Regions from separate parts of the Streptomyces solitudinis genome, predicted to be linked through region 2. Evidence: riboswitches for the same ligand, from Rfam matches in the RefSeq annotation. Region 2 holds a riboswitch; the other holds the start of a gene.
The links. Region 2 has a riboswitch for cobalamin ahead of V1J52_RS03145 (ABC transporter substrate-binding protein). Riboswitches for the same ligand answer to the same signal wherever they lie in the genome.
Positions count from the first base shown of each region.

Region 1: another riboswitch for cobalamin. It lies ahead of V1J52_RS20870 (cobalamin biosynthesis protein); the one in region 2 lies ahead of V1J52_RS03145 (ABC transporter substrate-binding protein).

Region 1 is NZ_JAZDCW010000008.1:208,548-215,827, forward strand. Features, by position in the region: gene cobN (cobaltochelatase subunit CobN) at 1-603, opposite strand, end outside; gene V1J52_RS20865 (cobyric acid synthase) at 600-2,123, opposite strand; gene V1J52_RS20870 (cobalamin biosynthesis protein) at 2,110-3,096, opposite strand; cobalamin riboswitch at 3,219-3,344, opposite strand; gene V1J52_RS20875 (hypothetical protein) at 3,523-3,735, opposite strand; gene V1J52_RS20880 (inorganic phosphate transporter) at 3,824-5,071, opposite strand; gene V1J52_RS20885 (class II aldolase/adducin family protein) at 5,442-6,233, shown strand; gene V1J52_RS20890 (alpha/beta hydrolase) at 6,303-7,280, shown strand, end outside.
Region 2 is NZ_JAZDCW010000001.1:749,034-756,313, reverse strand. Features, by position in the region: gene V1J52_RS03155 (SulP family inorganic anion transporter) at 1-1,255, shown strand, start outside; gene V1J52_RS03150 (ribonuclease J) at 1,325-3,010, opposite strand; cobalamin riboswitch at 3,250-3,430, shown strand; gene V1J52_RS03145 (ABC transporter substrate-binding protein) at 3,461-4,513, shown strand; gene V1J52_RS03140 (FecCD family ABC transporter permease) at 4,510-5,625, shown strand; gene V1J52_RS03135 (ABC transporter ATP-binding protein) at 5,622-6,410, shown strand; gene V1J52_RS03130 (BlaI/MecI/CopY family transcriptional regulator) at 6,511-6,918, shown strand; gene V1J52_RS03125 (M56 family metallopeptidase) at 6,925-7,280, shown strand, end outside.

The DNA of each region.
Region 1 (7,280 bases), on a different contig from region 2:
GTAGAGGCCCGGATCGGCGTCCCGCAGCGAACCGCAGTACACCGGCAGCGCGTTGGCTCCCTGCTCCTCGACGGCGTCGCACAGGGTGTCCACGAAGGCGGTGTTGCCGGCGAGTTCGTGCGCCCGGTAGAAGAGCACGCCCACCGTGGGCCGCGCCGGGTCGCGGGGGCGGTCGCCGCGCACCCCGTAGGCGGGCATCGGCCGCGGTTCCGCGAAGCCCTCGCCGGTCAGCAGCACGGTGTCGGACAGGAAGCGGGCCAGTTCGGCCAGGTTCTCCGGGCCGCCCTCGACGAGGTAGCGCAGCGCCTCGGCCACCACCCCGGCCGGGACGCTGGACTCGGCCATCAGCTCGGCGTCCGGCACGGACTCCCCGCCGAGCAGCACGGTGGGCAGCCCGGACGCCCGCAGGGCGGCCAGCCCGTCCTCCCAGGCGCGCTTCCCGCCGAGCAGCCGGACGACGACCAGGTCGGTGCCGGCCAGCAGCCCCGGCAGCTCCTCGGCGACGTCCACGCGGGTGGGGTTGGCGATGCGGTAGGCGGCGCCCGAGGCGCGGGCGGCCAGCAGGTCCGTGTCGGCGGTGGACAGCAGGGTGACGGTGCTCATGAGGGTGCTCCCGGCGGTACGAACGGCAGGCCCGCGGGCGCGCCGTCCTCGATGAGCCGCAGCAGGGCCGCGGTGTCGGCGTGTTCTTCGATCAGGTCGCCCAGCCGGTCGAGCTGCTCCTCCCGCAGGGCGGCGAACGCGGTGTCCGGCGCGGGGACGAAGGCGCGCCCGGTGTCGGCGGCCACCCGGCGCAGGAAGGCGCGCCGGAAGGCGTCGCTCTCCAGCGAGCCGTGCCAGTGCGTGCCCCACACCGATCCGGCCCGGCAGCCGTCCAGGAACGGCTCGCCACCGAGCACGTCGGCGACGCCGTGGTGGATCTCGTACCCCTCGACGGCTTCGCCCAGCGCCGTCCCCGTCGGCCGGGCGAGGGTCTTCTCGCGGTGGAAGCGCACCCGCACCGGCAGCAGCCCGAGCCCCTCCACCACCCCGGCGCGGGACTCGACGTCGTCCTCGACGCGCTGCCCGAGGAGCTGGTAGCCGCCGCAGATCCCCAGCACCGGGCGGCCCTGCGCGGCGCGGCGGGCCAGCGCCGCCGCCAGCCCCCGGTCGCGCAGCCAGCGCAGCGCGCCCACGGTGCCCCGCGTGCCGGGCACCACCACGAGGTCGGCGTCGGCCAGCTCCTCGGGGCGGTCGCAGAACCGCACGACCACGCCCGGCTCGGCGGCCAGCGCGTCGACGTCGGTGAAGTTCGACATGAGCGGCACCGGCAGCACCGCGACGCGCAGCACGTCCCGGCCGTGCGGCGGCGCGGTCGCCGATTCGCGCACGGTGCCGCGCAGCGAGACGCGCAGCCCGTCCTCCTCGTCGATGCCCAGGCCGTGCCGGAACGGCAGCACCCCGAGGGTCGGCCGCCCGGTGAGCCGGTGCAGCATGTCCAGCCCCGGCTCCAGCAGCGAGACGTCACCGCGGAACTTGTTGACGAGGTACCCGGCGACCAGCGCCTGGTCCTCGGCGGACAGCAGCGCCGTCGTCCCGAAGAAGGACGCGAACACCCCGCCGCGGTCGATGTCGCCCACGACGACGACCGGCAGCCGGGCGGCGCGGGCCAGCGCCATGTTGACGATGTCGGTGCGGCGCAGGTTGATCTCGGCCGGACTGCCCGCGCCCTCGCAGATCACCGCGTCGTGCGTGCGGCGCAGCTCGGCCAGGCACTCCGTCACCGTGCCCAGCAGCCGCTGCGCGCGCCCGCCGTGGTAGCCGCGCGCGCTCAGCTCCCCGACGGCCCGGCCCAGCAGCACGACCTGGCTGGTGCGGTCGCCGCCCGGCTTGAGCAGCACCGGGTTCATCAGCGCGCTCGGCTCGGTGCGGGCGGCGGCGGCCTGCATGGCCTGCGCCCGCCCGATCTCCGCGCCGTCCCGGGTGACGAAGGAGTTGAGCGACATGTTCTGCGCCTTGAAGGGCGCCACCTTCAGCCCCTGGCGGGCCAGCCAGCGGCAGATGCCCGCCGTGACGACGCTCTTGCCCGCGTCGGACGTCGTGCCCGCCACCAGCAGGGCGCCGCCCGGTTCAGAGCCGGCCATGACGCCGCCCTCCGTGCCCGCCCGCGGCCCGTCCGGCAGCCGCCCGTCCGGCAGCCTGCCCGGCCGCCCGTCCGGTCAGCGCGACCGCCAGGGCCAGGGCGCCCACGCGGCGCGAGAGCCGCACCGCCCGCTCGATGTCGGCGACCGCCACGGCGCGCCCGGCGGCGTTCAGGACGGGACGGTGCTCGACGCGCCCGCCGTAGGAGAGCGTGCCGCCGAGCCGCACGCCCAGCGCTCCGGCGAACGCGGCCTCCACGGGCCCGGCGTTGGGCGAGGGGTGCCGCTGCGCGTCCGCGCGCCAGGCCCGCACGGCACCGGCCCGGTCCGGCCCGAGCACCGCGGCCAGGGCGGCGGTGAGCCGGGAGCCGGGCCACCCGGCGGCGTCGTCCAGGCGCGCCGCCGCCCAGCCGAAGCGCAGGTAGCGCGGCGAGCGGTGCCCCACCATGGCGTCCAGCGTGTTCACCGCGCGGAACGCCGCCATCCCCGGCACCCCGGCGAGCGCGCCCCACACCAGGGCGCCGACCACCGCGTCGGAGGTGTTCTCGGCGACGGACTCCACGACCGCGCGGGCGATGCCGTCCGCGTCGAGCGCCTGCGGATCGCGGCCGCACAGGTGCGGCAGCCGGGCGCGGGCGGCCCCGACGTTCCCGGCCGTCAGCGCGTCAGCGACGGCGCGGGCCTCCCGCGCCAGGGACGTGCCGCCCAGCACGGCCCAGGTGACGGCGGCGGTGAGGGCGGTGTCCGCGGCCCGCCGCCGGCCCGCGGCGCGGGCCAGCGCGGCGGTGGCGGCGGCGACGCCGCCCGCGCACAGCACCGTGTGCGCGGCCCCGGCCGCCCGGTGGTCGCGCCACAGGCGGCGCTCGGCCGCCGCGGCGGCCCGTCCGAACGCGGCGACGGGGTGGGCACGGCGCGGGTCACCGGCGAGCGCGTCGCAGAGGTGGCCCAGCACGGCGCCGGAAGGGGAGAAACCCATGGCGCCGTCAGCCCGCGCTCACTCCCGGAGGGGTCGCTGGGTCTGGGGGCAGGGGAATGCCGGGCATGGCGGTGTGTCCTCACTCAGGGTCCTCGCCCTGGCTCGACGTGACCGGCGGTGAGAGTCTCCTGGCTCCCGGATCTACAGCTCCCCCGGCCTTCCAGCCCTGCTCGCGGGCCGTGACGCTCGGTGGGGGAGTGCTCCCCGGTGACAGTGGCGGGACCGCGCCGGATTCGCACCGGCTTCCTCTCCTGCCGCCGTGTGGCAACGGGCCGAAGTCCACCACGGCCGCGCAGAGCCGTCAACTCCGCCCTGACCTGCGGTGACGGAGTGTGAGGTGGCACACGGCGCGGGCGTGCGCGGGCGCGCCGGTGAGGGGCACGGGCGCCGCCCGTGCCCCTCACCGGCTGCTGCGGGGTGCCGCGCTCAGGCGGCGATCGTGTAGATGCCGAAGGCGACGGCCGCGGCGCACGCCGCGTAGGCGGCGTAGGCGCCGGTGCGGGCGAGCACCGGGACGGTGCCGTCCGTCCTGCGGGCGGAGCCGCTGACGATGCCCAGGGTGAAGACGCCCACCAGGGCGACGGTCGCCAGCAGGCTGACGCCGAAGACCTGGCCGAGAGCTGCCCAGTCGATGTCCATCGGAAGTCACGTCCTCGGGTGTGCGGGGGGTCACGAGAAGGTCGGGGGTCTGCCGGGGCGGCCCGTGCGGGGGCCGTCCCGGCGGAGGTCAGGAGACGGCGGTGGGGGAGCGGTGCCCGGCGTCCCGCGCCTCGTCCTGTCCGGCCAGCGGGTCCCGTTCGTCGCGGGGGGCGCCGAGGGGCGGCGGGCTGACGGCCTGCACCGCGCTCGTCACCACGCCCGGGTCCTCCTGCGGCATGTCGTTCACGTTGTGGTGGCTGACGACCTCGCGCCGGGAGGCGGTCCAGATCGCGGCGCAGGCGGCCACGAAGAGGACGGCGACCACGGTGATGCCCCAGTCGCCCCGTTCGGCCAGCAGGGCGGCCAGCGCCGCCACCAGGCCCGCGGCCGGGAGCGTGAGCCCCCAGGCGGCGAACATGCGGTACGCGGTGTTCCAGCGCACCACACCGCCCTTGCGGCCGTACCCGGAGCCCATCACCGAGCCCGAGCAGACCTGGGTGGTGGACAGCGAGAAGCCGAGGTGCGAGGAGGCCAGGATGGTGACGGCCGAGCTGGTCTGTGCCGCGAAGCCCTGCGGCGCGTGGATGTCGGTGAGGCCCCGGCCCATGGTGCGGATGATGCGCCAGCCGCCCAGGTAGGTGCCCAGGGCGATCGCGATGCCGGCGGAGGCGATGACCCACATCGGCGGGTCGGCGTCGGCGCCGAGGACGCCGCCGGAGATCAGCGCGAGGGTCATCACGCCCATGGTCTTCTGCGCGTCGTTCGTACCGTGCGCGAGGGAGACCAGCGCGGCGGAGGTGATCTGCCCGGCGCGGTAGCCGTGCGAGGTCTTCTCCGGGTCCGCGCGGCGGGCCGCGCGGTAGGTGAGCCGGGTCGCCAGCATGGCGGCGACACCGGCGACGACCGGGGCGATGAACGCGGGGATCAGGACCTTGCTCAGCACGGCGTCCATGTGGACGGCCCCGATGCCGACGGAGGCGATCGTCGCCCCGATGAGACCGCCGAACAGCGCCATGGAGGAGCTGGAGGGCAGACCGGCGAGCCAGGTCAGCAGGTTCCACAGGATCGCGCCCACGAGACCCGCGAAGATCACTTCGGGCCTGATGCCGGACGTCTCGTCGATGATGCCCTTGGAGATGGTCGTGGCGACCTCGACGGACAGGAACGCCCCGACGAGGTTCAGGACCGCCGACATGGTCACCGCCGCCTTGGGCTTCATGGCCCCGGTGGAGATCGTGGTGGCCATCGCGTTGGCGGTGTCGTGGAAGCCGTTCGTAAAGTCGAACACCAGGGCCGTGACGATCACGATCCCGATCAGCAGCGTGAAGTGTTCCATTCACCCGGCAATCAGTTTGGCGGTCAGGTTGCGTCGTGAACCTAAGGATGTCGGGTAAACGGAAGGTGAACTGAGCAGGGCATCGGGGTGTCCCCCTGCGGGGAGCGCTGGGCGGCCCCCGTCCGCCCTGGTCGCAGTGGGGTGGAAGAAGCCCGGGAGACGCAGGTCACGGCGGAGGGGGACGGTCCGGCGCTAGGTTGACGCACCACGCACACGACGCCGCCGGGCAGGGCGGACTTTCCCGAACCGAGGCCGATCCGGAACCTTCGGCAGCGCCCGGTCCGGCTGCCTGGTCCGGCCGCCCGCGCCGCCCGGCGGGGCGGGCGGCACGCCCATCCGCGGCACGCCCATCCGGACGAAGGGACGGCACATGTCCGACGCGCAGCACCCCGGCCGGCACCCGGCACGGCCCGCGGACCCTCCGCCGGACGGGGACCGGCACACCGGGGCGGACGCGTCCCGCACTCCGGACGCGCCCCGCACTCCGGACCGGGGGACGGCCGCGGCCCTGCCGCCCGGCTGGGCCGAGACCTGGCGCGCCGTCGTCGCCACCGCCCGGCGCACCGTCGCCGACGGGCTGGTCACCGGTACCTCGGGCAACGTCTCGGCCCGCGTCGGCGACACCGTGCTGGTCACCCCGAGCGGCATCCCCTACGACCGGCTCGGCCCCGGCGACCTGTGCGCGGTCACCCTGGACGGCCGGCCCGCCGCCGGGCACCGGGTGCCCACCAGCGAACTCCCCCTGCACCTCGCGGTCTACCGGCACACCGACGCCGCCGCCGTCGTGCACACCCACGCCGTGCACGCCACCGCCGTCTCCACCCTGGTGGACGAACTGCCCGCCGTGCACTACATGGCCGCCGCGCTCGGCGGCCCGGTGCGGGTCGCCCCGTACGCCCGCTACGGCACCGCCGAGCTGGCCGGCCACGTGCTGGCGGCCCTGCGCGGACGCAGCGGCTGTCTGCTGCGCAACCACGGCACGGTCGTGTACGGCCGGGACCTGGAGCAGGCCCTGGACCGGACCGCGCAGCTGGAGTGGATGTGCCGCGTGTGGCTCGCCGCGGCCTCCGTGCCCGGTGGCCGTCCCGCGCTGCTTCCGCCCGGGGAACTGGACGCCGTCGCGGAACGGCTGCGCGGCTACGGACAGCCGCCGACGGCGTGAACCGGCCCCGTCACCCGTCCGGGGACGCCCACTGGCCGACTGCCGGGCGGTACCCGCACACTGGACGGGATGCGAACGGGAACCGCGGCGGCCGTAGCCGCCTCCACGACCGTGCTGGGTGCCGGGGCCGCCGTGGCGGTCGGCCGGTACGCGGCGGGAGCCGCCCTGAAGACCGGCCGGTCGGTGCCGCCCGGCTTCGACGGGCCGATGCTGACCGTGCACTCCACCGCCGCCGGCCAGATCACGCTGACGCGCTCGCTGGACTCCCTCCTGCCCGGGACCTACGGGCTGACGGGCTCGGGCTGCCACGCCGTCGTCGGCAACGTGCTGGAGGCCGGGTTCGAGCCCGGCGGGCCGCCGCCCGGCACCCCCCCGGGTTCGGCGGACACCGTCGTGCGGCGCCTGGTACGGGTCACCGAGGGCAGCCTGCGCCCCGGCACCCGGGTCCGGCTCACCCCGCAGATCCACACCGGCGCCCCCGACGAGGCGCTCGGCCTGGACTGCTCCGACATCCGGGTGCCCGGCGAGCTGGGTGCGCTGCCCTGCTGGTTCGTGCCCGGCGCCCGCGACACCTGGGTCATCGCCGTGCACGGCATGGGCACCACGCGCGAGCACCCCGTGGCCGCCATGCCGTTCCTGCACCGGATGCAGTTCCCCGTCCTGTCCCTCGGCTACCGGGGCGACGCGGGCGCGCCGCCCGCGCCCTGCGGCGTCGGGCACTTCGGCGACTCCGAGTGGCGGGACGTGGACGCGGCGCTGCGCCACGCCGTGCGGGAGGGTGCCGAACGCGTCGTGCTGTTCGGCTGGTCCACCGGCGCCACCATGGCCCTGTACACCGCCGCCCGCTCCGAGCTGCGCGGCCACATCGCCGGACTCGTCCTGGACTCGCCCGTCCTGGACTGGCGCGGCACCCTGCGCGCGCTGGCCGCCCGCCGCGCGCCCGGCCCGCTGCTCCCGCTGGCCGTGCGCGCCGCACAGGGCCGCGCCGGGCTGTGCCCCGAGCGGCTGGACGAGGCGGCCGACCCCGGGCTGCTCGCGGTGCCCACG
Region 2 (7,280 bases):
GGGCGCGATAGCCCTGGTCATCGCGCCGCTGAACCACGAGTACGGACTCGGCTACCTCATCGGCGCCGTCATCCTCGGCGGCCTCATCCAGGTCGTCCTCGGCGCCCTGGGTGTGGCGAGGCTCATGCGGTTCGTGCCGCGCTCGGTGATGGTCGGCTTCGTCAACGCGCTGGCCATCCTCATCTTCCTGGCCCAGGTTCCCGAGCTGCGGGACGTGCCGTTCGCCGTCTACCCGCTCGTCGTCGGCGGCCTCGCCCTGATGGTGCTCTTCCCCAGGGTCACCAAGGCCGTCCCCGCGCCGCTGGTCTCCATCGTCGTCCTCACCCTCATCACCGTCGCCGCCGCCATCGCCGTCCCCACCGTCGGCGACAAGGGCGAGCTGCCCTCCTCGCTGCCCGTGCCGGGCCTGCCGGACATGCCGCTGACGCTGGAGGCGCTGGGGATCATCGCGCCCTACGCCTTCGCCTTCGCGCTGGTCGGCCTGATGGAGTCCCTGATGACGGCCAAGCTCGTGGACGACATCACCGACACGCACTCGAACAAGACGCGCGAGTCGATCGGCCAGGGCGTCGCCAACATCGTCACCGGCTTCTTCGGCGGCATGGGCGGCTGCGCCATGATCGGCCAGACCATGATCAACGTGAAGGCGTCCGGCGCCCGCACCCGCCTGTCCACCTTCCTCGCCGGCGCCTTCCTCATGGTGCTGTGCATCGCGTTCGGCCCGGTCGTCTCCGACATCCCGATGGCCGCCCTGGTCGCCGTCATGATCCTCGTCTCGGTCGCCACCTTCGACTGGCACTCCGTCCAGCCCAGGACGCTGAAGCGGATGCCGGTCAGCGAGACCGTGGTCATGGCCGTCACCGTCGCCGTCGTCGTGGTCACCCACAACCTGGCCATCGGCGTCATCGTCGGCGTCATCACGGCGATGGTGGCCTTCGCCCGCCGCGTCGCCCACCTCGCCGAGGTCACCGGCGTCACCGACCCGGACGGCACACAGGCCGTCTACGCCGTCACCGGTGAGCTGTTCTTCGCCAGCTCCAACGACCTCGTCTACCAGTTCGACTACGCGGGCGATCCGGACGACGTGGTCATCGACCTCTCCGGGGCGCACATCTGGGACGCCTCCTCCGTCGCCGCACTCGACGCCATCGAGACCAAGTACGCCTCGCGCGGCAAGAAGGTCACCATCACCGGCCTGAACCGGCCCAGCGCCGAGATGCACGACAAGCTCGCAGGCGAACTCTCCGCCCACTGATCCGCCCGTCCCGCCCGCCGGGACGGCGGGGGGCGGGCGGGACGGACTCCCCGGGCCGGGCCGGGGCGGTCAGGCGTCGATGATCACCGGAATGATGAGGGGCTTGCGGCGGTGTGTCCGGAACGCCCAGGAGGCGACGGCGCGGGCGATGAGCTGTTCGAGCTGGTGGGCGTCCCCGACGCCCTCCTCCGCCGCCTTGGCCAGCGTCTTCTCGATCACCGGGACGACCGGCTCGAAGGTGGCGTCGTCGTGCACGAAACCGCGGGCCAGGAAGTCGGGGGCCTCGGCGAGGGCACCGGTGTCGGCGTCGACGATCGCCACCACCGTGACCACGCCCTCCTCCGCGAGGGCGACGCGGTCCTTCAGCGACGCCTCGGTGGCACCGCCGACCGTCATGCCGTCCACGTAGACGTTGCCCGCCGGTACCTTCCCGGTGATCGAGGCACGGCCGTCCACCAGGTCCACCACCACGCCGTCCTCGGCGATGACGACCCGCTCGGGAGCGACCCCGGTCTGGATGGCCAGGTCGGCGTTGGCCCTCAGGTGGCGCCACTCGCCGTGCACGGGCATGACGTTGCGGGGCCTGACGATGTTGTAGCAGTAGACGAGTTCCCCGGCGCTGGCGTGCCCGGAGACGTGCACCTTGGCGTTGCCCTTGTGGACGACGTTGGCGCCCCACCGGGTCAGGCCGTTGATGACCCGGTAGATCGCGTTCTCGTTGCCCGGGATCAGGGAGCTGGCCAGCAGGACGGTGTCGCCCTTGCCGACCCGGATCGTGTGGTCCCGGTTGGCCATGCGGGAGAGCGCGGCCATCGGCTCACCCTGCGAACCGGTGCACACCAGGGTCACCTTGCTGTCCGGCAGCTTCTCCAGTTCCTTGAGGCTCACGACCAGGCCGGACGGCACGCGCAGGTAGCCCAGGTCCCGGGCGATGCCCATGTTGCGGACCATCGACCTGCCCACGAAGGCGACCTTGCGGCCGTGCTGGTGGGCCGCGTCCAGCACCTGCTGGATGCGGTGCACGTGGCTGGCGAAGCTGGAGACGATGACGCGCCGCGGGGCGGTGCGCATCACCTGCTCGATCGCCGGGTTCAGGTCCCGTTCGGAGGTGGTGAAGCCGGGCACCTCGGCGTTGGTGGAGTCGGTCAGGAACAGATCGACGCCCTCCTCGCCGAGGCGGGCGAAGGCGCGCAGGTCGGTGATGCGCTCGTCCAGCGGGAACTGGTCCATCTTGAAGTCACCGGTGTGCAGGACCATCCCGGCCCGGGTGCGGATCGCGACCGCGAGACTGTCCGGAATGGAGTGGTTGACCGCCACGAACTCGCAGTCGAACGGGCCGAAACCGCGGCGGTCGCCCTCCCGCACCCGCGCGGTGCGCGGTTTGATGCCGTGTTCCTTGAGCTTCGCCTCCAGGAAGGCCAGTGTCAGCTTCGAGCCGACGACGGGGATGTCGGGGCGTTCGCGCAGCAGGTAGGGGACGCCGCCGATGTGGTCCTCGTGGCCGTGGGTCAGCACCACGGCGACGACGTCGTCCAGCCGGTCGCGGATCGAGGTGAAGTCCGGCAGGATCACGTCCACGCCGGGCTGGTTCTCCTCGGGGAACAGCACGCCGCAGTCGACGATGAGCAGCTTGCCCGCATGCTCGAAGACGGTCATGTTGCGGCCGATCTCCCCCAGGCCGCCCAGGGCGACCACCCTCAGACCTCCCTCGGGCAGAGGTTTCGCGGGCTTCAGTTCGGGATGCGGATGACTCATACCTTGACGCTACCGGAGGGTTGACCGCCGCGGGCACCCGGCTCGGACCGGGCCCCGCCGTGTCGCCGCGAGGTGCGCGGGGGCGGGCAGGTCTTCGGGCGTGCGGGCGCCCGCACGACGCGTTGCGCGCCCGGCACGCCCCGGGTACCACGCGCGGTGCGTCGCGGTCGGGGACGGGAGGGGCGAGCCCGGGCGCGGGGCGTACGGCCCGGTCGGCACGCCCTATGCCTTCGATGCGAGGAAACGTACTATCACCAGGTCATCACCGCGACGGGAGACAGGAAGCCGGTGCGAGTCCGGCGCGGTCCCGCCACTGTGACCGGGGAGTGGAACCCTTCGCATGCCACTGCGCGCCGCGCGGGAAGGCAGGGGGAACGTCGATCCGGGAGTCAGGACACTGGCTCGTCGCGGGCCCGGTCCGAGGAGCGCGGACTCCCCAGGAGGCTTCACGTGTCCACCGCCCATGCGCGTCTCCGTTTTCTCTCCCCCGCCCGGCGGCGCCGGCGCGCTTTATGCCCCGCGGCAGCGGCCGTCGCCCTGTCGGCCCTCCTGACCGCCGGCTGCGGCACGTCCGACGACGCCGGCGGCCCGGCCCGGAGCGCGGGGCCCGCGGTCTCGTCGTCCGGGGGCTTCCCCGTCACGGTCGACAACTGCGGTGTGACCACGACCTACGAGCAGCCGCCGTCGCGGGTGGTCACCATCCACCAGCACCCGACGGAGCTGCTGCTGGCCCTCGGGCTGAAGGACCGCATGGTCGGCACCGCCTTCCCCGACTCGGCCGTCCTGCCCGAGCTGCGGGAGGACTACGAGGCGATCCCGGAACTGGCCCCCAGGGAACCGTCGTTCGAGACCGTCCTGGAAGCCGGGCCCGACCTTGTCTACGGCGGCTACGGCAGCGCGTTCGCCGAGAACGAGGGCCGCTCCCGCGAGGCGTTCGCCGACGCCGGCATCGACACCCACCTCAACCGCGAGTACTGCGGACAGGAGCAGGTGACGATGGAGGACGTCTACGCAGAAATCCACACCGTCGGCGCGGTCTTCGGCGTCTCCGACCGTGCCGACGAGCTGGTCGCCGAGCTCCGGGGACGGGTCGGTGAGGCCACCGCAGCCGTCGAAGGCAAGGCCGCCGTGCCCGTCTTCGTGTACAACAGCGGCGACAGGGCCGCCTACACCGCGGGCGGCAGGAGCCTGGGCACCGAGCTGATCCGGCTGGCCGGAGGCCGGAACGTCTTCGCCGACCTCGACGAGGTCTTCGGTGACGTCTCCTGGGAGCAGGTCGTCGAACGCGAGCCCGAGGTCATCGCCGTCTACGACTACCCCGGCGCCGGAAGCGTCGAGCAGAAGAAGGAGTTCCTGCTCTCCCAGCCCGCCCTCGCCGAGGTGCCCGCCATCCGGAACCAGCGGTTCGTCGTCCTTCCGCTGACCGCGACGCTGGTCGGCATCCGCTCGGCGTACACGGTCGGGGACCTGGCCCGCGGGCTGCACCCCGAAAGCTTCCGGTGACGGCTCCCGCCACGGACCAGCGGTCCCGGGCCCCCGTCCGCCACCCGTCCCCGGGCCGGCGGCGGACCGGCCGGTGGCCCCTGGCCGTCACGCTGCTCGTCCTCACGGCCCTGCTGGTGTCATCGGCCACCGTCGGCCTGGCCATCGGCTCGGTGCACGTGCCGCCCGGGCAGGTGTGGGGGATCGTCACCCACGCGCTGGGTGCCGACGGGGCGGAGCCCGGCTGGTCCCGGGCGCGGGAGACCATCGTGCTGGACGTGCGGGCCCCGCGCGTGCTGCTCGGTGCCGTCACCGGCGCCGGGCTCGCGGTGGTGGGAACCGCCATGCAGGCCCTGGTCCGCAACCCGCTCGCCGAGCCGTACCTGCTGGGGGTGTCCTCCGGCGCGTCCCTCGGTGCGGTCGTGGTGATCGTGTCCGGTGTGACCCTGTTCGGACCGGTGTCCCTCCCGGCGGCCGCCTTCGCGGGCGCGCTCGGCGCGCTGCTGCTCGTGTACGCCACGGCCCGTACCGGCGGCCGGATCACGTCGGTCCGGCTCATCCTGTCCGGCGTGGCCGTCGCGTCGGTCCTCACCGCGGTGCTGAACCTGCTCCTGCTCACCACCGGCCGGGGCAATGAGGCCCGCGCGGTCCTCGCCTGGACCCTCGGCGGTCTCGGCGGCGTCAGCTGGGGCACCCTGTGGCTGCCCAGCGCGGCCCTGCTGCTGGGCGTCGCCGTCCTCCTGGTGCAGGCGCGCAACCTGAACCTGCTCCTGGCCGGCGAGGAGGCCGCGGCCACGCTGGGGCTGGACGTGGCCCGCTTCCGCGCCCGCATGTTCGTCCTGCTCTCCCTCGTCACCGGCGTGCTGGTCGCGGCGGCCGGGCCCATCGGCTTCGTCGGGCTGATGCTGCCGCACATCGTGCGCCTCTTCGTCGGCGGCGACCACCGCCGGGTGCTGCCGACGGCCGCCCTCGGCGGAGCGGTCTTCCTCATCTGGGCCGACATCGCCGCCCGCACCGTCGCCGCGCCGATGGAGATCCCCGTCGGCGTGCTGACGGCCCTGTGCGGCGGCCCGTTCTTCCTGTGGCTGATGCGCCGGGACGCCCGGCGGCACACCGACCGAGGAGTGGCATGACCGCGGCCGAACTCGTCGTGGACGGCGTCGTCCTCACCGCCGGAGCACGCCGGCTGGTGGAGGACGTCTCCCTGACCGCCCGCCCGGGTGAGGTGATCGGCCTGGTCGGCCCCAACGGCAGCGGCAAGTCCAGCCTGCTGCGCGCCGTCTACCGCGTGCTGCGCCCCGCGGCCGGGCAGGTCCGCGTCGACGGCGCCGACACCTGGTCGCTGCCGGCGCGGCGGCTGGCCCGCACCGTCGCGGCGGTGGTCCAGGAGACGGGCGCCGACATCGACCTCACGGTCCGTGAGGTCGTCGCGATGGGCCGCACTCCGCACAAGCGGCTGCTCTCCGGCGACACCGCCGAGGACGCCGCGGTGATCGCGTCCGCGCTCACCGCGGTGGACGCCGTCGGCCTGGCCGACCGCTCCTTCGGCCTCCTCTCCGGCGGCGAACGCCAGCGCGTGCTCATCGCCCGCGCCCTCGCCCAGCGGCCTGCCCTCCTGGTGCTCGACGAGCCGACCAACCACCTCGACATACGCCACCAGCTGGACGTTCTCGGCGCGCTGCGGCGGCTGACCGCCACCGTCCTGGTGGCGCTGCACGACCTCAACCTGGCCGCGTACTACTGCGACCGGCTCTACGTCCTGTGCGAGGGGCGGGTCACCGCGTCGGGCCCGCCCGCCGAGATCCTCACCCCCCGGCTGCTGGCCGAGGTCTACGGGGTGGCGAGCGAGGTCGTCCTCCATCCGCGCACGGGCGCGCCCCAGGTGACCTTCCTCCCCGGAAGCCGCCCCACGAGCTGACGCGCCCCGCAGACCGCGGCGCTCCGTCCCGCGGCGCGGCGCCCGGGTGTCTATACGATGTCCGCCCGGGCAACGGACGTCTGCGGAAGGGAGACAGGGCATGGTGGACCACCCGCAGCGCCCCCGGCGGCGGAGGCAGGGCGAGCTGGAGGCACTGGTCCTGGCGGCGCTGCGTGAGGCCGACGGCCCGGCGACCGCGGGCTGGGTGCAGGAGCGCCTGGGCGAGGACCTCGCCTACACCACGGTCATCACGATCCTGACCCGCCTGCTGGCCAAGGGCATGGTCACCCGGGAGCGGGCGGGCCGGTCCTTCGCCTGGACACCCGCGTCGGACCAGGCCGGCCTGGCCGCACGGAAGATGCGCAAGGTCCTGGACGCCGAGAGTGACCGGGAAGCGGTGCTGGCACGCTTCGTCACCGGACTCGGCCCGGACGACGAGCGGCTGCTGCGCGGGCTGCTGACCTCACCGCGGAGCGGAAGGGAACCCCGGGCCGGCGGGGAAGGCTGACCTCGCATGGGAGTCTTCGTCTTCCTCCCGCTGGTCCTGCCGCTCACGGCGTGGCCGATCGCGCGCCTGGCGGAGCAGCATCTGCATCCACGCGCCGCGACCAGGCTGCTGACGGTGGTGGCGGCGGTCATGGCCGTGTGCAGCACGGTGTGCCTGGGGCTGGTCATGGTGGTCGGCACCGCCCAGCTGCCCGGCAATCCGCTGCCCGACGGGTGGTCCGACGCGGAGGTGCGGGAGGCGGTCCCGTACGACGAGGTCGCCGGCAGGGCGGCCATCCCCGCGCTCGTCGCGGTGGTCGTCGCCTGCGGACGCCTGCTGTGGCGGCACGGCCGCGTGCGCCACCGCGCCCACCGCGCGCTGAC